DNA from 3 places in the Streptomyces sp. DT2A-34 genome. Region 2 is predicted to be linked to each of the others. Evidence: riboswitches for the same ligand, from Rfam matches in the RefSeq annotation. Region 2 holds a riboswitch; each other region holds the start of a gene.

Region 1 (9,406 bases), 670 kb from region 2:
GAGACGACCTCGCGCTTGAGGAACATGCCGAGGGTCCAGTCGGCGAAGACGCGGACCTTGCGGTTCCAGGTCGGCATCGCCAGGCCGTGGTAGCCGCGGTGCATGTACCAGGCGAGACGGCCCTTGAGCTTGATCTTCATCTTGCCCATGACGATCATCGCCACGCCCTTGTGCAGGCCGAGGCCCGCCACCGCGCCCTTGTTGGCGTGCGAGTAGTCCTTCTGCGGGAAGCCCCGCATACCGGAGATCACGTTGTCGCCGAGGACGCGGGCCTGACGCAGGGCGTGCTGGGCGTTCGGCGGGCACCAGGCGTTCTCGTTGCCCGCCTTGCGGCCGACGAGGTCCGGGACCTGGGCGTTGTCGCCCGCGGCCCAGATGTAGTCGGTGCCCTTGACCTGGAGCGTCGTCTCGCAGTCGACGTGACCGCGGGGGCCGAGCGGCAGACCGAAGCGGCCGAGGGCCGGGTTCGGCTTGACGCCGGCCGTCCACACGATCGTGTTGGAGTCGACCTCGAGCCCGTTCTTCAGCACGACGTGGCCGTCGACGCAGGAGTCCATCGAGGTGGAGAGGTAGATCTCCACGCCGCGGCTCTCCAGGTGCTCCTTGCCGTAGGCGCCCAGCTTCGGGCCGACCTCGGGAAGGATCTTGTCGGCGGCGTCGACGAGGATGAACCGCATGTCCTCGCGGGAGACGTTGGTGTAGTACTTGGCCGCGTCACGGGCCATGTCCTCGACCTCGCCGATGGTCTCCGCGCCCGCGAAGCCACCGCCGATGAAGACGAAGGTGAGCGCCTTGCGGCGGATCTCCTCGTCGGTCGTGGAGTCGGCCTTGTCGAGCTGCTCGAGGACGTGGTTGCGCAGGCCGATGGCCTCCTCGATGCCCTTCATGCCGATGCCCTGCTCGGCGAGGCCGGGGATCGGGAAGGTGCGGGAGACCGCGCCCATCGCGATGACCAGGTAGTCGAAGGGCAGCTCGTACGCCTCGCCCACCAGCGGGGCGATCGTGGCGACCTTGCGGTCCTGGTCGATGGTGGTGACCCGGCCGGTGAGGACCTCCGCCTTCGGCAGCACGCGTCGCAGCGGGACGACGACGTGGCGCGGGGAGATGTTGCCGGCGGCGGTTTCGGGAAGGAAGGGCTGGTAGGTCATGTACGACCGGGGGTCGACGACCGTGACGGTCGCCTCGCCGTAGCGCATCTTCTTGAGAATGCGCCGAGCTGCGTACAGGCCTACGTACCCACCGCCTACTACGAGGATCCTGGGACGCTCCGTGGTGCTCATGCCATCGAGTATCCACCCGGTTCAGGGGGGTCGCTCGTGCGCCCCTTCACAAGCTCTTGCAGGGGCTGTGCTACCATCCCCGGCCCGCGTGACGCAGGTCATGGTCACGATCGGGAACCGCGATGCGCCGCACCCCGTTGTCAATGCCGCGTGAGCTGCCTCTCTGGCTTGCCGGGCCCCCTGTGAGCGGTCCGGAACGCCCTCCGGCGAAAGGCCCCGGGAGCACCCTTACACCGCCCATCTGAACATGTTCAAGGGCCTGTTCACCCCTCGGACGGGTCAACCGACACCGATCAGTGCTCCGACAGGGCAGAATTCCTTGTGAAGAACTTCACGAAGTTTCTTCGGCGGGTGCCTTCGAAGGATTCCCGGAGGGCCCGAAAGGCCCCCTCGGACGCGCTCATACGCTAGCCGACCTGCTCAACCGAAGGCTACCGATCGGTAGCAAACGAGACCCGGACCGCCCCGCGGGTGCGACCGGGGCCACCGTCACCCGGTCAGCCACGCTCGGCGAGCAAATCCGGCAGAAGCGCGCATAACGTGCAGCCATGATCACCTCACAGAAGGCCCTCACGCGGGCCACCTCGCGAATAGTCTCGGTCGGCGCGGCTCTGGGCATCGCTCTCGCATTGGGGGCGGCGACGGCCGCATCCGCTGCGGCAGCCCCGCCCGCCTCACAGGTCGCCGCAAGGGCCGCGGACGGCCACGGCCACGACCACGAGCACCACCACGACGGCCACCACCACCACGACGGCGGGGGCTGCAGCGGCCTCGTCGTCCTCCTCTGTAACTGACGGACAGCCCGCAAGGGCCGAGACAACGGCCCCGGTTCCTCACCAGGAGGTACCGGGGCCGTTCCCTGTCACCACCGCGGCTCAGTCGCCGCGCATACCCTCTTCCGCGGCTTCCGCCACCTTGAAGGCGATGCCGTCGAGGATGTCGTGCTCGCTGACGACGACCTCCTGCGCACCGATCCGCTCCATGATCGCGAGCAGCACCAGGGCGCCCGCCGCGATGACGTCGACTCGCCCCGGATGCATGGACGGTACGGCCGCGCGCTCGGCGTGGGTGGAGCGCAGCAGCCACTCGGTGATCTCCCGGACCCGGTCGTGGCTGATCCGGGAGTGATGGATGCGGGTCGAGTCGTACTCGGGCAGCTCCTGGGCGATCGCCGACACCGTGGTCACGGACCCGGCGAGCCCCACCAGCGTGCGCGCCGCACGCAACGGCACCGACTCCTCGGCGAGATCGAGGGCCGCCTCGATGTCGGCCCGCATCGCCGCGATCTGCTCCTCGGAGGGCGGGTCGGAGACGGCCCCGCCCCGCACCAGATGACGCTCGGTCATCCGCACACAGCCGATGTCCACGGAGCGCGCCGCGCGCACGTGCTCCTCCCCGACGACGAACTCGGTCGACCCGCCACCGATGTCCACCACCAGGTAGGGCTTGGGGAGGTGGTCGTGCTCGGCCAGCTCCTTCGTCGCCCCGGTGAAGGAGAACTCGGCCTCCTGGTCCCCGGTGATGACCTCGGGCTCGACGCCCAGGATGTCCACGACCCCGCGCACGAACTCGTCCCGGTTCTCCGCGTCCCGGGAGGCGGACGTGGCGACGAAGCGCAGCCGCTCGGCGCCGTGCTCCTTGATGACCGCCGCGTAGTCACGGCAGGCGGCGAAGGTGCGCTCCAGCGCCTCGGGGGCCAGCCGCCCGGTCCGGTCGACGCCCTGTCCGAGCCGCACGATGGTCATACGGCGGTCCAGGTCGACGAGTTCGCCGGTGGCGGGGTCCACATCGGCGACGAGAAGCCGGATGGAGTTCGTACCGCAGTCGATGGCGGCGACGCGGGTCATGGGGTGCCTTTCTTCTCAGCCCGTCTGGGGGTGCCCCCTCTGGGAGAGTTTGAGGACGAGGCCGTTCAGGGCCGAAGCGGGGGTTCAGGGGGCTGCAGCCCCCTGGCGGGGTCGAAGGGGCGGAGCCCCTTCAGGATGGGACGGGTAGGGGCGGCGGGGGCGAGATCACTCGGCGGAGACCACGCACGGCCCCTTCGCCCACCACTCGGGCAACATCGCGATCGCCTCGTCCCCCAGCGGATTGACACCGGGCCCGGCCGCCAACGAGTGCGCGACCAGCACATGCAGACACTTCACCCGGTCCGGCATCCCACCGGCACTGGGAAAGCCCTTCAGCTCCTCGATCTCGTCGCGGCGCCGAATGTAGTCCTCGTGCGCGGCGCGATACGCGGCGGCCAGCTCCGGATCGCTCTCCAGCCGAGCCGTCATCTCCTTCATCACGCCGTTCGCCTCCAGCGTGCCGATCGCCGACGACGCCTTGGGGCACGTCAGGTAGTACAGCGTCGGGAAGGGCGTGCCGTCGGGCAGCCGGGGAGCCGTCTCGACCACGTCCGGCTGCCCGCACGGGCACCGGTGAGCGATCGCGCGCAACCCGCGCGGCGGACGTCCGAGCTGCTGCTTGAAGGCCTCGACGTCCGCGTCGGTGGGATCGGTGCGCGGGGTGGGCGGCGGGGGCGTTTGCATGCCTGTCTTTCTATCGTTCTCGCTGGGCTCAGTGATCGGCGGCGTCGGCCTTGTCGACCCCGTCCCAGATGTTCGTGTACCAGGGCCGGTCGGCCGCGCCCAGGTGGGCCCGTGACTGCTTGGCCGCGTCCGGGTCGATCACGATGTAACCGGTCTCCCCGGGCATCACATAGTGCAGCCGCTGCCGGATCTGCTGCTCGGCGTAGGCGTCGTCCTGCCAGCGTGCCTTGACGTCGCGCAGCTGCTCGACCCGCCTGGCGGCCTCTTTCTTCTGCCGCTGCATGTCGGCGATGTCGGCGCGCTGGGAGACGTACTGCCTTATGGGGTAGGCGAGCGCCACGACCAGGGAGCACAGGACCAGCGCGAGCAGCGCGGCGCGTCCGGTGAGCCTGGAGCGCCGGGCCTGCCGCTTGGTCTGGGAGCGGTAGACGCGGGCCGCCGTCTGCTCTCCGAGCAACCGGATCCTGGTCGCGGTGGAGAACCGGTCCCGGTCCTTCACGGCCATGTCCCGCCTCCCGTTTCACACGCGTACGTCCCCGCACACGGTACGGGACCGAGTACGGGGACGTACGTACGACGCTGCCCTTAAAGGGCCCTGTCAGCCCTTGAAGCGCGGGAACGCGCTACGGCCGGCGTACACCGCGGCGTCGTCGAGGATCTCCTCGATGCGCAGCAGCTGGTTGTACTTGGCGACGCGCTCGGAACGGGCCGGGGCGCCGGTCTTGATCTGGCCGCAGTTGGTGGCGACGGCGAGGTCGGCGATGGTGACGTCCTCGGTCTCGCCGGAGCGGTGGGACATCATGCACTTGAAGCCGTTGCGCTGGGCGAGCTCGACGGCGTCCAGGGTCTCGGTCAGGGAGCCGATCTGGTTCACCTTCACCAGCAGGGCGTTGGCCGCGCCCTCCTCGATGCCGCGGGCGAGGCGCTCGGGGTTGGTGACGAAGAGGTCGTCGCCGACGAGCTGGACCTTGTCACCGAGCTTGTCGGTGATGGTCTTCCAGCCGTCCCAGTCGTCCTCGAACAGCGGGTCCTCGATGGAGACCAGCGGGTACGCCTCGACCAGCTCGGCGTAGTACTCGGTCATCTCGGCGGCGGAGCGCGCCTTGCCCTCGAAGAGGTAGGAGCCGTCCTTGTAGAACTCGGACGCGGCGACGTCGAGCGCGAGGGCGATCTGCTCGCCGGGGGTGTAGCCGGCTTCCTTGATGGCCTCGAGGATGAGGTCGAGGGCCTCGCGGTTGGAGCCGAGGTTCGGGGCGAAGCCGCCCTCGTCGCCGAGGCCGGTGGACAGGCCGCGGCCCTTCAGCACCTTCTTGAGGGTGTGGTAGACCTCGGTGCCCCAGCGCAGGGCCTCGGAGAAGGTCTCCGCACCGATCGGGGCGATCATGAACTCCTGGATGTCCACGTTGGAGTCGGCGTGCGAGCCGCCGTTCAGGATGTTCATCATCGGCACCGGCAGCAGGTGCGCGTTCGGGCCGCCCAGGTAGCGGAAGAGGGGGAGGTCGCTGGCCTCGGAGGCGGCGTGGGCGACGGCGAGCGAGACGCCGAGGATGGCGTTGGCGCCGAGGGAGCCCTTGTTGTCGGTGGCGTCCAGGTCGAACATGGCCTGGTCGATCAGGCGCTGCTCGGTGGCGTCGTAGCCGACGAGCTCCGGGCCGATCTGCTCGATGACGGCGAGGACGGCCTTCTCGACGCCCTTGCCGAGGTAGCGGTTCTGGTCGCCGTCGCGGAGCTCGATGGCCTCGAAGGCGCCGGTGGAGGCGCCGGACGGAACGGCGGCACGACCCGTGCTGCCGTCGTCGAGGCCGACCTCGACCTCGACGGTGGGGTTGCCTCGCGAGTCGAGGATTTCCCGGGCTACGACGACGTCGATGGACGGCACGAGCATCTCCTTCGTGGATGTGACGCTGGTAGTGCGGGGCTGTGAGCCTTGCGACTAGAGCCTAACCGCCTCGGGGACATCGGCAGCCGACCGACCGTCCCGTGGACAGGACCGAACCGTACCCATTGTTTCCTGCCGGAACAAAGGGGGAACAAAGGATGGGCGACATCCGGGGAAAGAAAAGCCCCGCCCCGGTGCGTACGGGGGAACACGCACCGGAGCGGGGAGCCCGTGGGGGACGGGGGTGACCCTCACGAGGTCTTCGCTATGAGGTCCACGGATGTGAGGGCCCTGTGGTTCAGCTGCCGCCCTCGTATTACTTCAGGTGCAGCTGCTGACCCGGGTAGATCAGGTTCGCGTCCTCGACGATGTCCTTGTTCAGCTGGAAGAGCTTCTCCCAGCCGCCCTTGACGTCGTGCTCCGCGGCGATCGAGCTGAGGGTGTCGCCCTTGACGACCTTGTACTCGCCGTCCCCCTTCTTGACCTTCTTGCCGGTCGGGGTGGTGACGGTCTTGGTGCTCTTCTTGGCGGCCGGACGCTCGCTGGAGCGGGAGGCCGACTGCTCCTCGGTGGAGCGGGTGGTGCTCTCGCTGCTCTGCGAGGAACCACTCGACGACGAGCCGGAGCCGTTGTAGGCGGCGCTCGACAGGCCGGTGCCGCAGTGCGGCCAGGCACCCTTGCCCTGGCCGGCGAGGACCTTCTCGGCGATCTCGATCTGCTGGGCCTTGCTGGCCTGGTCGGCGGTGGAGGCGTACGCCGTGCCGCCGTACGCGGCCCACGTGGAGGCGGAGAACTGCAGACCGCCGTAGTAGCCGTTGCCGGTGTTGATCGACCAGTTGCCGCCGGACTCGCACTGGGCGACGGCGTCCCACTCGGAGGCGGTGGCGGCGGAGGCGCTGCCGGCCGCCATCAGCGGGGCGGCCACGGCGGCGGCGCCGGTGACGCCGACGACGGCTATGGCGCGAGCGGCCTTGGACGGACGACGGTGCTTGCCCTTGCTGGAAAACAGCATGGAGAGATCCCCTCACCGACGCCTGCGAGGTGAGCTGTCGGGTTCGGGCCGGTTGAGTTGCCCGGCCGCGCACGTTCGCCTTTCGGCTCCCACTGCGCGGCTTCACCCCTAGCCGACTCCGGCCGTGCGGCCCCGAAGGGCCTCAACTGCCGGACCCGGCGCTTACCTTGGGTCCCCCGCTCCTGCCTACGGCGCTTGACGCGACGACTGTTCCCGTACGGCCGCTGGCAGGATTCGGCGTTGCGGCAGCCGGGGCTCGTGGTGACGAGCGGTCATGACCGTAGCCACGCGATTCGCGGAATTTCAAAGACGATCAGGGCTTCTGAGATCTATCTCTCACTGCATTCAAAGCGGACATTCAGTGCGAATCATGACGCGAACTCCGGCTGTTTTTCACCCCGTTCGCCCCCTATTCGGTGGGGACTTCCAGGGTCTGACCGGGGAAGATGTGGTTCGCGTCAGTACCGATGGCCCGCTTGTTCGCGTCGTACAGCGCGGACCATCCGCCGTCGAGGTCAAGGGAGTCGGCGATGGAGGCGAGAGTGTCGCCGGCGCGCACGGTGTACGAGGCATGGCGGCCGGAGGACTTGACGGCACTCTCGGTCGCCTCGCTCTCGTCGGCACTGGGGCCACGATGACGCCCGGAGCCGGTCGCCTCGGAGTCGATGGCTCCGGTGTCGACGAGGCTCCGGGAGCCCTCTCCCTGCTCCGAGTTGTCCCGATTGTCACCCTTGGACGTCTCTACGGGTGAGCCGTCGGGCGACTGCGAGGCGCCTGCGTCGGCGGACGTATCGGACTTCGAGGAGTTGTCCGTCATAGAGGATGAAGAGGGCGAAGAGGAGGAATCCTGGGACGATTCGGACGAGGTGTCGGGAGAGCCGCTCGGCGAGTTCGAGGAGTCGGAGGAATTCGAGGAGTCATCGGACGGGTTCGCCGCATCGGACGAGTCCGATGCGCCCGACGAACTCGACGAACTCGACGAATCGAGCAATCCGGACGATCCGGATACTTCGGAGGGCGAGTCCTCCGCGACGCCGGTGTCGAGGTCGAGGTCGACCGAACCGGACTTCTGAGTGAGCCCGTTGAGCACCGCACAGGTGCCCCAAGGACTGGTCCCCTGGTCCGCGAGGACGTCCTGGGCCACGGCGATCTGCTGGGAACGGCTCGCCAGGTTGGGACTGGAGGCGTAGTCGAGGCCGCCGTACTCCTCCCAGTCGTCCTGGGTCAGTTGCAGTCCGCCGTAACGTCCGTCGCCGCTGTCGGCGCTCCAGGAGCCGCCGCTCTCACAGTCGGCCACCTTGTCCCACACGGTGCCCTCGGCCGCGCTCGCGCCCGTGGCGCCGAGGAGCGGGATGGCGATGGCGGACCCGGTCACTCCGGCTGCGACGAGGAGCGCCGGAGCTTGACGGGGGCGACGGTGACGACCGTTCCCGGAGAGCATGCGGGGACCTTTCGCGAGACAACGGTGACTGCGGCGCGTGAAACCTGGGCGCCGTCATTGATCCGTGAACGTATAGGCAGACGATCACTTGTCACAAGTTAATGCCGCGCAGATCACGTGAAGATCACAGACTTAAGCGCGTGTCACGTTTGCGCCGGTGGACGTACTCACCCAACAGGGGTGAACTCCACCGGAAGCGTACGCAGTCCGCGCATGATGAGGCCGCCCCGCCATCGCAACTCGGCCGGACCCACCGCGAGTTGCAGATCCGGGAGGCGGGTGAGGAGCGTGGCGAGAGCGGTCTGGCCCTCCAGGCGGGCGAGCGGGGCGCCGAGGCAGTAGTGGATGCCGTGGCCGTAGCCGAGGTGCTGGTTGTCACGGCGGCCGAGGTCGAGGACGTCGGGGTCGGTGAACCGCTCCGGGTCACGGTCGGCGGCGGCCAGGACGACGAGGACGGGATCACCGGGTGCGATGTGCTGCCCGCCGATGGTGAGCGGTTCGGTGGCGAAGCGCCAGGTGGCGAGTTCGACGGGGCCGTCGTAGCGGAGGAGTTCCTCGATGCCGGTTTCGAGGAGGGCGGTCTCCTCGGCGGCGAGGGAGGTCTGGAGGCGGGCGCGCTGCTCGGGGTGGGTGAGCAGGGCGTAGGTGCCGTTGCCGATGAGGTTGACCGTCGTCTCGAAGCCGGCGAACAGCAGGATGAAAGCCATCGCCGCGGCCTCGTTCTCGGTGAGGTGCTCGCCGTGGTCGGAGGCGCGGATGAGGCCGGAGATGAGGTCCTCGCCGGGGGTGGGCGTGTCGGGGAGTGCCTCGCGCTTGCGGTGGATGAGGTCGGCGAGATAGCCGCGCATCTTCTTCACGGACCGTGCGACGCCGCCCCGGGGGCCGCCTTGATGCCGGATCATCATGCCCGCCCAGTCCCGGAAGTCGTCCTGGTCCTCGCGGGGGACGCCGAGCAGGTCGCAGATGGCGTAGATGGGCAGCGGGAAGGCGAACTCGTGGATCAGGTCGGCGCTCCCCTTCTGTGCGAACCCGTCGATGAGCCGGTCCGTGAGCTCCTGCACCCGGGGGGCGAACTCGGCGACGCGGCGAGGGGTGAAGGCCTTGGAGACGAGCCTGCGCAGGCGGGTGTGATCGGGCGGGTCGATGTTCAGCAGGTGCGTCATCAACTCGGCCTTGCGCTCACCCGGGATGCCGGTCTTGCCCTTGGCGTGGGCGGGTTCGTCGTGGTGGGCCGGGTTCTTGGAGAGGCGGGCGTCGGCGAGG
Region 2 (9,406 bases):
CCCCTACGTCCTGCTGTCCGCCGCGGTCTCCCTGGACGGCTACCTCGACGACACCACCCCCGAGCGCCTGCTCCTGTCCAGCCCGGCCGACTTCGACCGCGTCGACGAGGTGCGGGCTGGCGTGGACGCGATCCTCATCGGCGCCGGCACGATCCGGGCGGACAATCCCCGGCTGCTGGTGAACTCGGCCGAGCGGCGGGCCGCGCGGGTGGCGGCGGGCAAACCGGAGTATCCGCTGAAGGTCACGGTCAGCGCGTCCGGCGAACTGGATCCGGCGGCGAACTTCTGGCACACGGGCGGCGAGAAGATCGTCTATACGACGGAGAAGGGCGCGGAGCGGCTGCGGCGGACGCCGGTCGCGGCGGATGTGGTCGCACTGGGCGCGGACCTGGACTGGCGGGCGCTGCTGGAGCACCTGCGCGAGGTGCACGGCGTCGAGCGGCTGATGGTCGAGGGCGGCGGCACGATCCACACGCAGCTGCTGCAGCAGGGCCTCGCGGACGAGGTCCAGCTGGTGCTGGCGCCGCTGTTCGTCGGGGACCCGGACGCACCGCGGCTGTTCGGGCCGGGCGGGTACCAGGGCGGCCGGCTCCGGCTGCTGGAGACGCGACGGATCGAGGACGTCGTCCTGATGCGCTACGAGCCGACGGCGCCCGGCGTCGGCGCCCTTCCCTCCGCCGCGGACCGGCACTGGCTGGCACTGGCGTGTGACCTGGCCGCGCAGTGCCCGCCGTCGGAGACGGCCTTCAGCGTCGGGGCGGTGGTCGTGGCGGCCGACGGCACGGAGCTGGCGCGGGGGCACTCCAGGGAGGGCGACGATCCCGTGGTGCACGCGGAGGAGGCGGCGCTGGGGAAGATCGCGGCCGGTGATCCGAGGCTGGCGTCGGCGACGGTGTACAGCAGCCTGGAGCCGTGCACCCGGCGGGCCTCGCGGCCGGCGCCCTGCGCCCGGCTGATCCTGGAGGCCGGGGTGCGGCGGGTGGTGACGGCTTGGCGGGAGCCGGACACGTTTGTGGTGGGCGCCGACGGGAGCGGGCTGCTGGCGCGGGAGGGGGTGGATGTCCTGGTCCTGCCGGAGTACGAAGAGCGGGCAAAAGCCCCGAATGGGCACCTGCTGCCGTGACGCCGGGAAAGGCGTGTGCTTTCTGTCCTGCGGATGGCGTACTATTGAGTCATCGCCGCGGGGTGGAGCAGCTCGGTAGCTCGCTGGGCTCATAACCCAGAGGTCGCAGGTTCAAATCCTGTCCCCGCTACTGAAAGTTCAGGGCCGGAACCAATTGGTTCCGGCCCTGAGTGTTTTCCCGGTGTTCGGCCCACGGGCTTGCCCCTCTTTCCCCCGTCGTCCGGTCGGCCCTCACCACTCGCTCCCCACCCCGTTTCGGCAACCCTGGTGAGGTGGAGGAACGGCGGATCTCGCACGCACGCCGGTTCGCCCGGCTGCTCCCCGCCCTGCTGATCGCGGCCGGGGGCGCGTACGACTACACCACGCCCACCGAATTCACCGGCGCTCCCTTCTCCACCGCCGCACCCCTCGTCGCCGCCCCGCTCTACTCGCTGCGCGGCACGGTGCTCACGGGGCTCGTCGCCTTCGCCGCACTGCTCGTGCTCCGCATCGCGCTCGGCGGCACCCCCGGCGCAGAGGTGATCACCGAGCTGGCCACCGTGGTCACCGTCTCCGCGCTCGCCGTCCTCGTCAACGTCCTCGTCCGCCGCAGCGACGAGCGCCTCGCCTCCGCCCGTGAGATCGCCGAGGCCGCCCAGCGCGCCGTACTGCCCGAGCCCGCCGAGCGGATCGGCGGGTTCCAGATCGCGGCACGGTACGAGGCCGCGCAGGAGGGCGCCTCCATCGGCGGCGACCTGGACGCCGTGCAGGACACTCCGCACGGCGTCCGGGTCCTCGTGGGGGACGTGCGCGGCAAGGGCATGGGGGCGGTCGCGGCGGTCGCCGTCGTCATCGGGGCCTTCCGGGAGGCCGCTGAGCAGGAGGCCACGCTGGAGGCGGTCGCGCACCGGCTGCAGCGGGCGCTGCCGCGTGAGCGCACGCGGCGGGAGGGGATCGACTCCTCCGAGGGCTTCACCACCGTCGTGCTCGCCGAGCTGCCGCACGGCAACGGGACCGTGCGCCTCGTCGAGCGAGGACATCCGCCGCCCCTGCTGCTGTACGCCGACGGCACCGTGCGCTCGCTGCACGCCCCCGAGCCCGCGCTGCCGCTCGGCATGGGCGAGCTCGGCGCCCTGGCCCGACCGGGCCCAGGAGGCCGGCTTCCCGAGCGGTGCCACACTGCTGAGGAGCGGCTCGCGGGACGGGACAACGCCTGTCGCAGGCCGGCCGCGCCGCTCGACGTGCTCGCGGCGGAGGCGCGCGGGCACCCCGGGGGCGGCATGGCGGACGACCTGGCTCTCATCGCCGTACGACGGCAGTGATCGTTGTCACCGGACGTGATCGGGCGACCGCCCTCCGCATAACAACTGACATACCGTCAATACCTGTGTGATTCCTGAGCCCTGGCCAACTCGCCCGATTTAGGACGCTCATGACCTGTAAGTCCAGGCGAGAATCGTTAATGATCAAGTGGAACAGCTTGGAATCCGCACCTCGCGTCTATTAACGTTCGATAACGCAGCGCGGTCGTCCCAGCCGTCACAAGAGGCGGCTCCGCGCGCACGCGCCGAATCCCGCAAGGGAACCGGGGAACCACCACCTTGGGGTGAATCGCATGGATGCCGCCGTGAACTCACGGCCGGTATACGCGCGTAGGAGACCTTCCTGCTCCGAACCCGTCAGCTAACCCGGTAGGCGAGAAGGAAGGAAAGGAGCACGCCCACGTGGCGTCCAACCGGCCTGCCCAGCAAGCCCCGTTCGTGCCGAGTCAACGCGGTGCAGACACCTTTGGCTACGACCGCCACCGCACCGACGAGGGCCCGTTGGAGGAGTGGAACCCCACCGCGGAGTCCATTCGTCCCGTACGCGGCAGGCATCGCGTCTCCAAGCAGCGAGGCGGGGGACTCGCCCGCAGCTCCACGGTTCTCGGCGTCGGCGTCATAGCCGCCGTCGGCGCGGGCGGCATGGCCAGCGCGAACAGCGGCAAGCCGCCGGTCGCCATCACCATGCCGGACCTGCCCCTGATCTCCGACGACTCCGCCGAGCCCGCCGAGGACACGGCCACCGCGCTCAGCACCATGGGCACGGCCACCGAGGAGACCACGCAGGGCACCACCGACGCCGGCGAGGCGCTGCGCAGCCGGATCATCGCGCAGGCCGAACTGCAGCAGGACCAGATCGACAACAAGGCCGCCGCGGCCGCCGTCGCCGCCGCCGAGAAGGAGGCCGCCGCCGCGGCCGCCAAGGCGGAGGAGGAAGCCGAGGCCAAGGCCGCCGCCGCGAAGGCCAAGGCCGAGGAGGAGGCCCGCAAGAAGGCCGAGGCCGAGCGCCTGGCCGAGCTGGCCAAGCAGTTCACGCTGCCGACCTCCTCGTACACCATCAGCTCGACCTTCGGTCAGGCCGGCGCCTACTGGTCCTCCGGCTACCACACGGGCCTCGACTTCGCCGCCCCCACCGGCACGCTGATCAAGGCGGTGCACTCCGGCACGATCACCTTCGCCGGCTGGGACGGGTCGTACGGCTACAAGACGGTGCTCACCCTCGACGACGGCACCGAGCTCTGGTACGCGCACCAGTCCTCGATCAGCGTGAGCGTCGGCCAGAAGGTCAACACGGGCGACGTCATCGGCCGCGTGGGCGCCACGGGCAACGTGACCGGCGCACACCTGCACCTCGAGGTGCACCCCGACGGCAGCACGAGCGGCATCGACCCGCTGGCGTGGCTGCGCGGCAAGGGGCTTACGCCCTGAGGTTCCCCCACTTCTGATCCCCGGCGGTCCTGACGGCAACCCCCCGACGTCAGGGCTGCCGGTTTTCGGAGCGCCGGGGTCCGCTTGTTTACGGGAACTTTGCGGCGGCCCCGGAAGACCGGCCTCCGCCAAGGGCGTTGTTATGGAGCATGACTGCTTCCCTGCGCAAGCTCGGCTCCTCCGACCTCGAGGTCTTCCCGCTCTCCCTCGGCGGCAACGTCTTCGGCTGGACGGCGGACGAGCCCCAGTCCTTCGCCGTCCTCGACGCCTACGCGGCGGCGGGCGGCAACTTCATCGACACGGCCGACTCTTACTCGGCATGGGTCGAGGGCAACGTGGGCGGCGAATCCGAGACCATCATCGGCAAGTGGGTGAAGGCACGCGCCAACCGCTCCGACGTCGTCATCGCCACGAAGGTCAGCCAGCACCCCGACTTCCAGGGCCTGACCGCGGCCAACATCAAGGCGGCCGCTGAAGCCTCCCTGCGCCGCCTCGGCACCGACTACATCGACCTCTACTACACCCACTTCGACAAGCCGGAAGTGCCGGTCGAGGAGATCATCGGCGCACTGGACGAGCTGGTGAAGGCGGGCAAGGTCCGGCACATCGCCGCGTCCAACATCTCGCCGGAGCGGCTGGCGGCCTCCCTGGCCTTCTCCGACCGCGAGGGCCTGGCCCGCTACGTCGCCCTCCAGCCCCACTACAACCTGGTCTCCCGCGACACCTACGAGGGCGACCTCCAGAACCTCGCCGAGCGGGAGGGCCTGGCCGCGGTCCCGTACTACGCCCTCGCGTCCGGCTTCCTCACGGGCAAGTACCGCGCCGGCACGGCGGTGCAGAGCCCGCGCGCCCAGGGCGCCGGCAAGTACCTGGAGACGGAGCGGGGCCGACGGGTACTGGCCGCGCTCGACGAGGTCGCCCAGGCCCACGAGGTCCCGGTGGCCACGGTGGCCCTGGCCTGGCTGGCGACCCAGCCGACGGTAGCGGCCCCGATCGCCTCGTCCCGGACACTCGAACAGCTACCGGCGCTGCTGGGGATGGCGGAGCTGAGGCTGACGGACGAGGAACTGGGGAGGCTGACGGAGGCGTCGGCCTGAGCCCGGCATCTCGGCATTTCAGCCCGTCCGGCGTTTGGGGACGAGGCCCGTTCAGGGCCGAAGCGGGGTCTGGGGCGGCAGCCCCAGCGGGGTCGAAGGGGCGGAGCCCCTGGGGGATGGGACGGGTAGGGGCGGCGGGGGCGAGCCAACCACTCCGCCCCCCGACGCTCACGTCCGATACGGGTTGTACGCGGGATACGGCGCCGCCCCATACCTGGGCCCGTACGGCTGCCCATACGCCGGCCAGTAAACCGGCACCGGCGCCCCGTACCCGTACGCCGACCAAGCCTGCGCGGCCCCCGCCTGCTCAAGCGCCGGCCGCGCCAGCTCCCGCCGTAGCCACAACTCGTGCAGCAACTCCCTTTCCCGTACGACGAAGTCGGCCCCGGCCCGCCCACGCCGCCCCCGATGCCGTAGAAAGGCCAACGACGTGGCGTACGCCTCGTACTGCGCCACCCCCCGAGCCGCAGCCCGCCCCCCACGGCGCCGCGCATACTGCCGTGCCATCCGCCTGGCCCGCATCGAGCCGAGCACGAAGGGCTCGCCCGGCGTCAGCCACCCGGCGACGACGTAGGCGGGCAACTCCTCGCGCACGGTCCTCAGCTCACGCTGCCGGGTCCAGATCACCAGCCACGTCAGCAGCCCGAACGCGGGCACCATGAAGGCCGCGTACACGGCGAAGAACCCGAACTCCCCGAAGGCCGACGAGCCGTTCCACAGGGCATGCATGCCCATGGCGAGCAGCAGCCCGGAGAGCGGGAGGAGGACGCGGCGCACATGCTGCCGCTCACCCGACAGCGCGGCGATGCCGAAGCCGATGCCGGTGAGGACGGTGAAGAGCGGGTGCGCGAAGGGCGACATGATCACGCGGACGAAGAAGGTCGCCGCCGTGACGGAGGCGATACCGCTGTCGCCGGAGAGCTGGTCGGTACCGAAGGCGGTGCCGAGGTAGAGGATGTTCTCGGTGAAGGCGAAGCCGGTGGCGGTGACCCCCGCTATCACCACGCCGTCGACCATCCCGGTGAAGTCCCGTCGGCGGAAGAGGAAGACGAGCAGGACGGCGGCGGCCTTCGCCATCTCCTCCACGACGGGCGCTATGACCGTCGCGCCGAGGGTGTCCGCGTGCGACGGGTCGGCCGTCGCGGTCGCTATCCATCTGGTCGCGAAGCTGTTGGCGACGATCGCTATCAGCGCCGCCGCGCAGGCGCCCCAGGCGAACGAGAACAGCAGATTGCGCCAGGGCCCCGGCTCGACCCGGTCCAGCCACCGGAAGGAGGCGACGAGCAGCGGCACGGGCAGGATGGCGAGCCCGAGCCCGACCAGGAACCCTTCGGTGCCGGTCTGCTCACGTACCAGGGCGAGGATGACCAGCCCGGAGAGCGCGAGCAGCGTGCTGAGCGCGCCGTAACGCACCCACCGCTTCTGCCACCAGTGCGCGTGCCGCAGTGCGCCGCCGGTGGGGCCGGTGGGAGGCGTCGGGTACGGGGGACAGGTGGCCACGGCATTGACCCTAACGAGGCAGGGGCGCCGCCCGCAGCAGCGCGAGGGGCTCTGGCGCCGGTGGGGGGTTGTGTGTCGGTGCTGGTGTAGATGCTCTTGTCGGTCGGTGCTGTTCTTCCGGCTGTCTTCCAGCTGTCTGCCGGATGTTCTTCCCGCTGCTCCTACCGCTGTACGCGCCGGAAGAGCAGGTCGTTCACCACATGACCCTTGTCCAGTCCCTGCCCCTCGAAACGGGTCAGCGGCCGGAACGGGGGACGGGGCGCGAAACCGCCGTCTTCCTGCGTGTTCTCGAAGTCGGGGTGCGCGGTCAGCACTTCGAGCATCTGTTCGGCGTACGGCTCCCAGTCGGTGGCGCAGTGCAGAAGAGCGCCGGGCTTCAGCCGGGTCGCGGCGAGGCTGAGGAACTCGGGCTGGATGAGCCGCCGCTTGTGGTGCCGCTTCTTGGGCCAGGGGTCGGGGAAGTAGACGCGCAGCCCGTCGAGCGAGTCGGGCGTGAGCATCTCGCGCAGCAGGATGATGGCGTCCCCGTTGCCGACCCGGATGTTGGACAGCCCGTTCTGGTCGGCGAGATTGAGCAGGTTTCCCTGCCCGGGGGTGTGGACGTCGACGGCGAGGATGTCGGTGCCGGGGTCGGCGGCGGCCATCTGGGCCGTGGCCCCCCCCATCCCGAAGCCGATCTCCAGCACGACGGGGTTGTCGTTCCCGAACAGCTCGGCGAGGTCCACGACGCGCCGGCCGTCGATGTCGAGCCCCCACTTGGGCCACAGCCGCTGCAACGCGTCCGCCTGCCCCGCGGTCACCCGGCTCCGCCGCGGCTGGAAGCTCCGGATCCGCCGCTCGAAGTGCGACCCGGCGGGGTCGGCCTTGGGCCCGTCCGGGAACCGGGGCTCACCCTTGGCCCGGGTATGCCGAACCGAGACACCGGGGACGTGGCCGGGATCGTCCTCGCCGGGGATGCCGGGGATGCCGGGCTGGGGGACTTCGGGGGCGTTGAGGGAGTCAGACACAGTGGGGTCGATTTTACGTGCTCCGCACGGTCCCCCTTCGGGCCACGACCGGCACGGCCGTCACCCTCGCCCCCTCGCCCCCTGCCGGCCGCTCAAGCTTCCCCGAGCACCGCCAACGCTCTGCGCGCCACCTCCCGCCCGATCGGCAGGGAAGCCGTCGCCGCAGGGCTCGGTGCGTTCAGCACATGCACCGCCCGTGGCCCCTCCCGGATCAGGAAGTCGTCCACCAGCGTCCCGTCCCGCAACACCGCCTGCGCCCGCACCCCGGCCGCCGCGGGCACCAGATCGTCCGCCGTCACCGCCGGCAACAGCCTGCGCACCGCCACGCCGAACGCCCCCTTGGACACCGACCGCCGCAGCTCCCCGGCCCCGTACCGCCAGTGCCGCCGCGCCATCCGCCACACCCCGGGCCACGCCACCGTCGCCCCGGCCTCCCGAGGCCGTACGACGCCCCAGCTGTAGCCCTCCCGGGCCAGCGCCGGCACCGCGTTGGGCCCGATGTGCACATCCCCGTCGATCCCACGCGTGAGGTGCACTCCGAGGAACGGGAACGCCGGATCCGGCACCGGATACACCAGCCCCCGCACCAGCTCGGGCCGCGCCAGCGAGTAGTACTCCCCCCGGAAGGGCACGATCCGTACCTCCGGCTCGTCCCCCGTCATCCGGGCCACCTCGTCGCAGTACAGCCCGGCACAGTTCACCAGCACCCGCCCCCGCACCACGTCCCCGCGCGTGGTCCGTACGGCGACCCCCAGCTCGGCCCGCCGGTCGACGCGCTCGACCTGCGCGCCGTACCGGATCTCCGCCCCCGACGCCTCGGCCAGCTGCCGGGCGACCCCGACGAAGTCGCACACGCCCGTCGTCCCGACGTGTATCGCGGCGAGCCCCCGCACCTCGGGCTCGTACTCCGCGATCTGCGCGGCGCCCAGCTCCCGGACCGGAATGCCGTTCTCCCGCCCGCGCTGCACCAGGGCGTGCAGCCGCGGCAGCTCCTCCCGCTCGGTCGCGACGATCAGCTTGCCGGTGACGGCGTGCGCGATGCCGTACTCCGCGCAGAACTTGACCATCTCGGCGGCGCCCCGCACCGCGTACCGCGCCTTCAGCGACCCCGGCCGGTAGTAGATCCCGCTGTGGATGACCCCGCTGTTGCGCCCCGTCTGATGCCGGGCGGGCCCCGGCTCCTTCTCCAGCACGGTCACCCGCGTGCCGGGTGCGGCCCGCGTGATCGCATACGCGGTGGACAGCCCGACGATCCCCCCACCGATCACGAGCACGTCACAGTCGTAGACGATCCCCGGCCGCACCTGCACCACCTCCTGCATCCGATAGTGCACTGCGCCACTGACAACGCGTTCAAACGCAGGGAAGACGGGGTCGTTCCGGCTCAGGCGGGGGCCATCAGCAACGGCCGTGCCCGCTCCCGCAGCTCCACGACCCGCGGCTCGTCCCCGTAGGGCTCCAAACGGTGCAGGAGATCCTTTACGTACTCCGTGGTGCGAGCCGACGATATGCGCCCCGCGACCTCCACCGCCCGCACCCCCTGCTCGCACGCCGCATCGAGATTGCCCGACTCGAGCTCGGCCACCGCCGAAACGACGAGCCGCAGCCCGTGCGACCGTACGAACTCCTCCGTCGGCTTCGACAGCGCCTGCTCCGTGAACCGTCGCACCTGCCGCGGCGCCTTCAGGTCCCGGTAGCACTCGGCGGCGTCCGCGGCGAACCGGTCGTAGGAGTAGAACCCGAGCCAGGACGGATCGTTGTCCCCCTCCCGGGACCGCTCCAGCCACCCCTCCGCCGCCTTCAGCGCCGCGCCGGCCGCCTGCGCGTCACTGGCGCGCGCGTGCGCGCGTGCCTCGACGAGCCGGAAGAAGCTCATGGTGCGGGCCGTGGCGAGCCCCCGGTTGCGCTCCAGGGCGGCCTGGGCGAGGTCGACGCCCTCGTCGCCGAAGC
Region 3 (9,406 bases), 1.5 Mb from region 2:
TCGGTCCCTGAGGGGGGTCTGGGGAAGCGTTCGAGGTGGAGGGGTTCGAAGATCAGGGGAGTCTCGGGGGTCGACCCTGATGCCCTGCTGCTCCGGCCGTGTGAACATCGATGGCATGCCGGAAGCCGCAGCAGCGCCACTCGTCGAACCGCGGCCGCCGCGCAAGCTCTACCGCAGCAGCGACGGACGCTGGCTCGGGGGCGTGGCGCGGGGGCTCGCCGGACATCTCGGCCTGCCCGTCATCTGGGTGCGACTCGTCTTCGTCGGCCTGTTCATGGCGGACGGCCTCGGCGCGCTGCTGTATGCCGCGTTCTGGTTCTTCGTGCCGCTCGGCGTCGGCGGTGTCGACGCGCAGCGGCCCTCCCCCTTCGCCACCGAGACCGCGGCCGACGGCCGCCGCAGACTCGTCGCCCGCAAGCCGGACAAGGGGCAGATCGTCGCGCTGCTCCTCATGGTCGTGGTGGCGATGGTCTTCGTCGGCAGCGTGGACCTGGGCAGCGGAGCCAAGGCCTACCTCCTGCCCGCCGTGCTGGTCGGCGCGGGCGTCGCCCTGGTCTGGCGCCAGGCGGACAACGCCCGCCGGGCCCGCTGGATGGAGGTTGGTCGGCATCGGCGCACCCTGACGCTGCTGCGCGCCGCGGGCGGCGTCGTCCTGGTCACGGCCGGCGTCTCCGGAATCTTCGTCCTGCAGGGCTCCGCCGACCACCTCGGCTCCGTCCTGCAGGCGGCCCTGGCGGTCCTCGTCGGTATAACGCTCCTCGCGGGCCCGTACCTGGTCCGGATGACCCAGGACCTCTCCGAGGAACGCCTGATGCGCATCCGCGCCCAGGAGCGCGCCGAGGTCGCCGCGCACGTCCACGACTCGGTGCTGCACACCCTGACCCTGATCCAGCGCAACGCGGAGAACGCGAACGAGGTCCGCCGCCTCGCCCGCGCCCAGGAGCGCGACCTGCGCACCTGGCTCTACAAACCCGAGGGCACCGGCAAGGACGAGGCCGACGAACCCACCCACCTCGCCGACGCGGTCCGGCGCAACGCCGCGGAGGTGGAGGACAAACACGGCGTCCCCATAGAGGTCGTGGTCGTCGGCGACTGCCCGCTCGACGAGAAAATCGGCGCACAGATGCAGGCCGCGCGCGAGGCGATGGTGAACGCCGCGAAGTACGGTGGCGAGGGCGGCGCCGTGCAGGTCTACGCCGAAGTGGAGGGGAAGACCGTCTTCGTGTCCGTCCGGGACCGCGGTCCGGGCTTCGACCTCGACTCGATACCCGCCGATCGCATGGGCGTCAGAGAATCGATCATCGGCCGCATGGAGCGCAACGGCGGCACGGCCCGGCTGAGGGCGGTGCCCGGCGGCGGTACAGAGGTCGAGCTGGAGATGGAGAGGGCGGAGAAGACGTCATGAGCGACCCGACCGAGGCGAACGAGCCTGTGGAGTCGACCGGCGGGAGCGCGGGCGAGCGGCACGTGCGCGTGGTCCTCGTCGACGACCACCGCATGTTCCGCACGGGAGTCCAGGCCGAGATCGGCCGCACCGAGCAGACCGGCGTCGAGGTCGTCGGCGAGGCCGCGGACGTCGACCAGGCGGTCACGGTCATCACCGCGACCCGGCCCGAGGTCGTCCTCCTCGACGTACACCTTCCGGGTGGCGGCGGGGTCGAAGTCCTGCGTCGCTGCGCCCCGTTGATGGCGGACGCCGAGCAGCCCGTCCGCTTCCTCGCGCTGTCCGTCTCGGACGCGGCGGAGGATGTGATCGGGGTGATCCGGGGCGGTGCGCGCGGATACGTCACGAAGACGATCACCGGCACGGATCTGGTCGACTCCATCTTCCGGGTCCAGGAGGGCGACGCGGTCTTCTCGCCGCGTCTTGCCGGGTTCGTGCTGGACGCCTTTGCCTCCACCGACGCCCCGCCCGTCGACGAGGACCTCGACCGCCTGACCCAGCGCGAGCGGGAGGTGCTGCGGCTGATTGCGCGGGGGTACGCGTACAAGGAGATCGCCAAGCAGCTCTTCATCTCCGTCAAGACGGTCGAGTCCCATGTCTCGGCGGTGCTGAGGAAGCTCCAGTTGTCGAATCGGCATGAGCTGACGCGGTGGGCGACGGCACGGCGCCTGGTGTGATCCCGGGCCCGGGCAGCGCTCCCGGCCCCGGCTCGCTCGCTCACACCACCCGCGTGGCGCCCGCGAACGGCATCTCGTCGAGCGGGGCCACCCGGACCGGTGCGGACGGGTTCGGGGCGTGGATCATCTGGCCGTTGCCGATGTAGAGACCCACGTGGCTGATGCCGGAGTAGAAGAACACCAGGTCACCCGGGAGCAGTTCGGCGCGGGAGACACGGCGGCCGGCGTCGATCTGGGCGTAGGTCGTGCGGGGCAGGGAGATGCCGGCCGAGCGGTACGCGGCCTGGGTGAGGCCGGAGCAGTCGAAGGCGTCCGGGCCGGTCGCGCCCCAGACGTAGGGGCTGCCGATCTTGGTGTGAGCGTAGGAAACCGCGGCGGCGGCACGGGAGTTGGGGGCCTGCGCCGTGACGGAGCCGGGGGCCGTCAGGGCGTCGCGGGTGCCCGTCGAGGAGCGTGCGGCGCGGGCTGCGTCGGCTGCGCTCGCCCCGAGCCGGGCCCGCTCCTCGGCGGTCAGTCGGGCGAGCAGGCTTCGGGCCGCGTCCAGCTTGCCGGTGATCGTGTTCTTGTGGCGTCGCAGTTCGGCCTGGCGGGACTTCAGCGAGGCCAGTTCGACACGTGCGGCTCCGCGCAGCTGCTCGATCTCGCGGAGTTGCTCGCGGACGCTCGCGACGGACGCCGCCTGACGGTTGCCGGCGCGTTCCGCGAACTCCGCTCCGTCGAGGTACCGGTCGGGGTTGGCGGAGAGCGCGAGCCGGAGGGACGGGTCGAGGCCGCCGTCGCGGTACTGCGCAGCCGCCATCGAACCCAGCGCCTCCCGCGCCGAGTTGAGCTTCTCCGTCTTGCGCGCGGCCTCGTCCTGCAGTGTCCTGATGCGCCGTTCGGCCGTGTCCGCCTTCTCCTTCGCGCCGTTGTACTTCTCGGTGGCGACCTCCGCCTCCTGGTACAGCTTGTCCACCTTCGCCTTGACCTGCTCCGGTGTCAGCTGCGGCTCGGCGTGTCCGGTCCCGTCGAACCCCGTCGCCGTCGCCGCGCCCGCCAGGGCGATCGTCCATGCCGTGCGGGCCGTGTTGCCGCCGGCCGAGCGCTGACGGGGCTTGCGGTGCGCTGCCACGTGGACTGCACGTCCTTTCGTACGACCGCCTACGACCGCCTCGTCCCTTACGGGCGCCTGGGGGAGCGGCCGTAGGACGCCGGGGGTGCCGGGGGGCTGGTTACGCGTCCGGCGGCTGCCCACACAGGGGGAGCGGGCCGCCGCCGGACTTCCTCGGCGGTGGTGTCCGACTGCCGCCCCTGGCCCGGGCGGCGGTGGGGAGCCGGTCACCTGGTGGAGGACGCTAAACCTCACTGTGTCGGGTCGGTAACGCGTTGTACGGAAGTGCCGGGAGCGGACCGCGGGATGACCGTAAGTGAGCGTGATCCTGGGGTGGGGTCGTCGTGTTCACGCAGTGTGCTGACCGATGTGGCGGTTTCCGGGGTTGTGGGGGTGGCGGGGTGCTATGGCGCATATATGCAAGATCGGTAGGCGGGGTGGGGCGGGGTGGGGCGTGGGTGGGGGTGAGGGCTGGGGTGAGTGGAGTGCGTTGAGTGGGGCGGTGTCGGGTGGCTGTCCGGCGCTCATTAGGCTCCGGCTCCATGGACGTACTCATCCATCTCTTCGTCGGCCTGCACATCATCGGTATCGCCGCGCTGCTCGGTGGTTTCTTCACCCAGATGAAGGCGATGGGCCAGGGCACCGCCCGGTTCGTCCCCGCGATGCTGCACGGCGCGCTGACCATGCTGGTTACCGGGGTGATCCTCGTTGGTCTCAATCAGGCGGACGACCAGTCCGTCAACAACATCAAGATCGGCGTGAAGCTGGCGCTGCTGATCGTGATCCTCGGACTCGTCTATGTGAAGCGGGACGACGAGACGGTGGACAAGAGTCTGTTCGGGGTGGTGGGGCTGCTGACCACGGCGAACGTCTTCATCGCTGTGTTGTGGACGTGATGTCGGACTCGTGGGTCGTTCGGGGGCGTGTCCGGTGGTGGTGACGGAGAGTGTTGCCGCGGCGGTCATTCCCATCGGGAACGCGGTTGCCCGGCGGCGTACGTCGTAGCGCGGCCGGGGCCATGCGATCTCGGCGATGAGCAGCACGGCGTACCAGGCCAGGGTGAGGGTGATCCGGGACAGGGTTTCCTGGCCCGTCTGGTGCAGGGTCACCGACAGGGTGCCGGTTGCCATGCCGGCGGCGTCGGCTGTGGGGCTGCCTCCGGCGGTTGGGCGGGGGTGCCTGCGGCGGCCTGTTGCTGTCGGGTGGGGGTGCGGGTAGCGCCCAACGGTGGGTTGTGGGTCGGGGCCGTGCCGGGGGGTGTCCGTCCTCGGTCGGGCGGTGGGCGTTGGGCTAGAGGTGCTGTGTCTTGACGCCCGACTCTGCGGGCGGACACCCCCCGGCACGTCCCCTTCCCGCCGTACGCGGGTGCGGCGCCGCGGGGGTACTCCCACGCGCGCGTGTCGGAAGCTCCGCCACGCGCGCGTGCGGCGTCAGGCCGGGCGGACCACGCTGTGGATCGACGACTCCCCGTCGTAGTAGACCGACTCCTCGCGGACGTAGGCGCCGGGCTTCGGGGCGTGGATCATCATGCCGTTGCCGATGTAGATGCCCACGTGGGTGACGTCGTCGTAGAAGAAGATCAGGTCGCCGGGCTGGGCGTTGGAGAGGGAGACCGTGGTGCCGGCGTTGACCTGGTCGTAGGTGACGCGGGGGATGTCCACGCCGGCGGCCTTCCAGGCGGCCTGGGTGAGGCCGGAGCAGTCGTAGGAGTCGGGGCCGGTCGCGCCCCAGACGTACGGCTTGCCTATCTGGGAGCGGGCGAAGGCGAGGGCCTTCTCGGCCTTGGTGGCGTACGAGGAGTCCGTCGCGGATGAGTCCGAGGTGCTCGAGTCGGACGGCTGCTCGGTGCTCTCCTGCTGCTGGGCGGCCTCCTGGCGTTGGCGCTCCGCCTCTGCCTGCTGCCGGGCCAGCTCTGCGGCCTTACGTGCGGCTTCCTCCTGCTTGCGCTTCTCGATCGCGGCCAGGCGCGCCTTTTCCTCCGCCGTCAGCTTCGAGAGGAGTTCGCGTGCGTCAGCGAGCTTCCTTTGGACGGTGGTCTTGGCGGTCTGCAGGTCGTTCTGCGACTCGGTGAGCGTCTCGAGGCTCTGGGTGGCCTCCTGGCGCTTCTTCATCGTCGCGGACTGCTGCGTGAAGTAGTCGTCGACCGCTCCCTTCTGACGGCCGGTCATACGGTCCATCAGCTGGGTCTGGTCGAAGTAGTCCTGCGGGGTGTCCGCGAGGAGGAAGGTCGCCGTGTCGGGGGCGGTGGCGCCGGTGCGGTACTGGGCGGCGGCGTTGCGACCGAGTTCCTCGCGCGCGTCGTTGAGCTTCTGGGTGCGCTGGGCGACGTCGTCGAGGAGGGTGTCGACGCGCTTGCGCTGCTTCGCGGTCTTCTCCTTGGCCGCGTTGTACTTCTCGGTGGCCGACTCCGCCTGGCGGTAGAGGTCGTCGACCTTCTTCTCGACCTCTTCGAGGCTCGGCTTGTCGTCCGCCGAGGGGCTCGCGTTGGCCGTCTGGGACAGCAGGGCCACGGAGGTGAGGGCCGCCGTGGCGAGGGCGGGGGTCCGTATGCCTGCTACGCGCGTACCCGCGGGACGCGACTTGCGGTGCGACGCCAAGGGAGGCGACTCCTTCCGTACTCCGCCTACCGAGTTAGCTGTCGGGTTCGGGCGGGTGGTCCGGAAGGGTTGCCCTACGGCCTCTCCCTGGGCGGGATCGGGCCGATTCACCCCAAGTTCGGTGGGTCCCCGGCTCCGGCAGCGCGGCGGCGTACCGGACTCGGCGGAGGCCGTGCGGCCCGGCGACGTTCGCCGGTGGGGGTCGTACGGCCTGTCCGGCACGGTAGCCAACTCGTGTGGCCCCTGTGAAGGTTGATGTTCGATATGCCCGATACATTTTCGTGACCTTGGGTCAGGGCGTTGCGGACTGTGGCGGGTGGGGGTGGGTTTGGGGTTGTTTGCGATTCTTTGGGTTGGGTGTGGACTTTGGGTGATGTTGAGCTTTGCTGGTGTCGGGATCCGCGGCGGGTGGGGTGCGGGTTTTCGGTTGATTGCGGACCGTGACGGGATGGGTGGACAGGGTGAGGAGGCGCGGGGGGGCGGGTGGATCTGGAAGATCATCTGGGTTTGAAACAGGCGATGTTCTCGGGGTGGCCGCGGGCTGTCAGTGGGGCGCCCTAGACTCGGAGAGCGATGAGCAGCCTCTTTGACGACAGCTTCCTGGCAGACCTCCAGGCCCCACGCGGCCACGAGGAAGAACTCCCGCCGCCGCCCGAGGACGATCACACTCCGGAGCCGGTTCCGGACGATCTGTTCGGCGGGAAGTTCGACGTGCCTCCGGACCGGGACGCCTACTACCGCGACGGCGCCCCGCGCCCTGCCATCGACGCGGCCGCGCTGCTGGAGGGGCTGAACGAGAACCAGCGTGCGGCCGTCGTCCACTCCGGCGGCCCGCTGCTCATCGTGGCCGGCGCCGGGTCCGGCAAGACGCGGGTGCTCACCCACCGCATCGCCCACCTGCTCGCCGAGCGGAACGTGCACCCGGGGCAGATCCTCGCGATCACCTTCACCAACAAGGCCGCGGGCGAGATGAAGGAGCGCGTCGAGCAGCTCGTCGGCCCGCGTGCGAACGCGATGTGGGTGATGACCTTCCACAGTGCGTGCGTGCGCATCCTGCGCAGGGAGAGCAAGAAGCTCGGGTTCACGTCTTCTTTCTCGATCTACGACGCCGCCGACAGCAAGCGGCTCATGGCGCTCGTCTGCCGGGACCTGGATCTTGACCCGAAGAGGTTTCCGCCCAAGTCCTTCAGCGCCAAGATCAGCAATCTGAAGAACGAGCTGATCGACGAGGAGGACTTCGCCGCTCAGGCGACGGACGGCTTCGAGAAGACCCTCGCCCAGGCCTACGCCATGTACCAGTCGCGGTTGCGGGAGGCCAACGCCCTCGACTTCGACGACCTGATCATGACGACGGTCAACCTGCTGCGCGCCTTCCCGGACGTCGCCGAGCACTACCGCCGTCGCTTCCGCCATGTGCTGGTGGACGAGTACCAGGACACCAACCACGCGCAGTACGCCCTTGTGCGCGAGCTCGTCGGGACCAGCGAGCACCCGGTCGACGTACCGCCCAGCGAGGACGACATCCCGCCCGCCGAGCTGTGTGTGGTGGGTGACGCCGACCAGTCGATCTACGCCTTCCGCGGCGCGACCATCCGCAACATCCTCCAGTTCGAGGAGGACTACCCGGACGCGACGACCATCCTGCTGGAGCAGAACTACCGTTCCACGCAGACGATCCTGACCGCCGCCAACGCGGTCATCGAGCGCAACGAGTCGCGCCGTCCCAAGAACCTGTGGACCAACGCGGGCGCGGGCGCGCGCATCACCGGCTATGTCGCCGACACCGAGCACGACGAGGCACAGTTCGTCGCCGAGGAGATAGACCGACTGACCGATGCGAGGGACGCGAAGGCCGGCGATGTCGCCGTCTTCTACCGTACGAACGCCCAGTCCCGTGTCTTCGAAGAGGTCTTCATCCGCGTCGGCCTGCCGTACAAGGTCGTCGGCGGGGTCCGCTTCTACGAGCGCAAGGAGGTCCGGGACGTCCTGGCCTACCTGCGGGTGCTGGCCAATCCCGAGGACTCCGTGCCGCTGCGGCGGATTCTGAACGTGCCCAAGCGGGGCATCGGTGACCGTGCCGAGGCCATGATCGACGCCCTTTCGCAGAGGGAGAAGATCAGCTTTCCGCAGGCGCTGCGGCGCGTGGACGAGGCGTACGGCATGGCCGCGCGGTCGACCAACGCCGTCAAGCGGTTCAACACGCTGATGGAGGAGCTCCGTACGATCGTCGAGTCCGGCGCGGGACCGGCGACCATCCTGGAGGCGGTGCTCGAACGCACCGGCTACCTCGCCGAGTTGCAGGCTTCCACCGACCCGCAGGACGAGACCCGGATCGAGAACCTCCAGGAACTTGCCGCTGTGGCGCTGGAGTTCGAGCAGGAGTCGGAGGAAGGGGAGGCGTCCGGTGGGCTCGCCGCCTTCCTGGAGCGGGTTGCCCTGGTCGCCGACTCCGACCAGATTCCCGATGAGGACGAGGACGGCTCCGGCGTCATCACCCTGATGACCCTGCACACCGCCAAGGGCCTGGAGTTCCCGGTCGTCTTCCTCACCGGCATGGAGGACGGCGTCTTCCCGCACATGCGTGCCCTAGGCCAGACCAAGGAGCTGGAGGAGGAACGGCGGCTCGCCTACGTGGGCATCACGCGCGCGCGTGAACGGCTTTATCTGACCAGGTCGTCGATGCGGAGCGCGTGGGGGCAGCCGTCGTACAACCCGCCGTCCCGCTTCCTGGAGGAGATCCCGGCGCAGCACGTGGACTGGAAGCGCACGGGCGCGTCCGCGCCGGTTTCCTCCGGCCCGGCGTCCGGTGTGGCTGCCTCGCTGTCCTCGTCCCGTTCGCGCTCCGCGGCCTCGGGCGCGTCCGGTTTCGCCACGCGCCGTACCTCGGAGAAGCCGGTCGCCCAGCTGGCGGTCGGGGACCGGGTCACGCACGACCAGTTCGGGCTCGGCACCGTGATGGCGGTCAAGGGCACGGGTGGGAACGCCGAGGCGACGATCGACTTCGGGGACACCAAGCCGAAGCGGTTGCTGTTGCGGTACGCGCCGGTGGAGAAGCTCTAGCAGTGACAAGTGTGCGCCCCCGCTGCAGAGCGGGGGCGCACAACGAAGACGTCGAAGTCGTCGGGCCGCTTACGACGGGTCGAGTCCGTGGCTGCGCAGCCAGGGAAGCGGGTCTATGGCCGAGCTGCCACCCGGCCGTACCTCGAAGTGCAGGTGCGGGCCGGTCGAGTTGCCGGAGTTGCCGGAGTACGCGATCGGGTCGCCGGCCTTCACCGTCGTACCGGAGGCGACACGGTAGCTGGAGAGGTGGCAGTACCACGTCTCCGTGCCGTCTTTCGCGGTCACGATCATCATGTTGCCGTAGGCGCTGTTCCACTGCGTCCGGACAGTGCCGTCGGTCGCGGACATCACCGTCGTGCCGTACGAGACGGGGAAGTCGATGCCGGTGTGCACGGACATCCAGTTGATGCCGGCCTGGCCGTAGTAGGCGCTGAGGCCGTGCTGCGCCACCGGAAGGGCGAACTTGGGGCGCAGCCGCTCCTTGCGGGCCGCCTCCTCCGCCGCCTTCTTCTTCTCGGCCGCCTGCTGCGCCTTCAGG

What was found. A riboswitch is a leader RNA that binds a small molecule or an ion and turns the genes downstream of it on or off. The one in region 2 is predicted to bind cyclic di-AMP.
Region 1: it holds a riboswitch for cyclic di-AMP, as region 2 does, so the genes downstream of both, QQM39_RS26865 (transglycosylase family protein) here and QQM39_RS23635 (M23 family metallopeptidase) in region 2, are expected to answer to the same signal.
Region 3: it holds a riboswitch for cyclic di-AMP, as region 2 does, so the genes downstream of both, QQM39_RS16455 (C40 family peptidase) here and QQM39_RS23635 (M23 family metallopeptidase) in region 2, are expected to answer to the same signal.

The regions. Positions count from the first base shown of each region.
Region 1 is NZ_JASTWJ010000001.1:5,980,362-5,989,767, reverse strand. Features, by position in the region: gene QQM39_RS26895 (NAD(P)/FAD-dependent oxidoreductase) at 1-1,280, opposite strand, end outside; gene QQM39_RS26890 (hypothetical protein) at 1,829-2,074, shown strand; gene QQM39_RS26885 (Ppx/GppA phosphatase family protein) at 2,156-3,127, opposite strand; gene QQM39_RS26880 (DUF501 domain-containing protein) at 3,293-3,811, opposite strand; gene QQM39_RS26875 (septum formation initiator family protein) at 3,840-4,316, opposite strand; gene eno (phosphopyruvate hydratase) at 4,410-5,690, opposite strand; gene QQM39_RS26865 (transglycosylase family protein) at 6,007-6,702, opposite strand; cyclic di-AMP (ydaO/yuaA leader) riboswitch at 6,707-6,906, opposite strand; gene QQM39_RS26860 (transglycosylase family protein) at 7,112-8,143, opposite strand; gene QQM39_RS26855 (cytochrome P450) at 8,311-9,406, opposite strand, start outside.
Region 2 is NZ_JASTWJ010000001.1:5,312,578-5,321,983, forward strand. Features, by position in the region: gene QQM39_RS23620 (dihydrofolate reductase family protein) at 1-1,123, shown strand, start outside; tRNA gene QQM39_RS23625 (tRNA-Met) at 1,180-1,253, shown strand; partial or broken gene QQM39_RS23630 (PP2C family protein-serine/threonine phosphatase) at 1,396-2,424, shown strand; cyclic di-AMP (ydaO/yuaA leader) riboswitch at 2,658-2,815, shown strand; gene QQM39_RS23635 (M23 family metallopeptidase) at 2,827-3,852, shown strand; gene QQM39_RS23640 (aldo/keto reductase) at 4,002-4,949, shown strand; gene QQM39_RS23645 (PrsW family intramembrane metalloprotease) at 5,118-6,449, opposite strand; gene trmB (tRNA (guanosine(46)-N7)-methyltransferase TrmB) at 6,611-7,456, opposite strand; gene lhgO (L-2-hydroxyglutarate oxidase) at 7,549-8,778, opposite strand; gene QQM39_RS23660 (MFS transporter) at 8,841-9,406, opposite strand, start outside.
Region 3 is NZ_JASTWJ010000001.1:3,774,661-3,784,066, reverse strand. Features, by position in the region: gene QQM39_RS16475 (ATP-binding protein) at 80-1,405, shown strand; gene QQM39_RS16470 (response regulator transcription factor) at 1,402-2,121, shown strand; gene QQM39_RS16465 (C40 family peptidase) at 2,162-3,232, opposite strand; gene QQM39_RS16460 (hypothetical protein) at 3,754-4,107, shown strand; gene QQM39_RS16455 (C40 family peptidase) at 4,642-5,808, opposite strand; cyclic di-AMP (ydaO/yuaA leader) riboswitch at 5,817-5,984, opposite strand; gene pcrA (DNA helicase PcrA) at 6,382-8,868, shown strand; gene QQM39_RS16445 (M23 family metallopeptidase) at 8,938-9,406, opposite strand, start outside.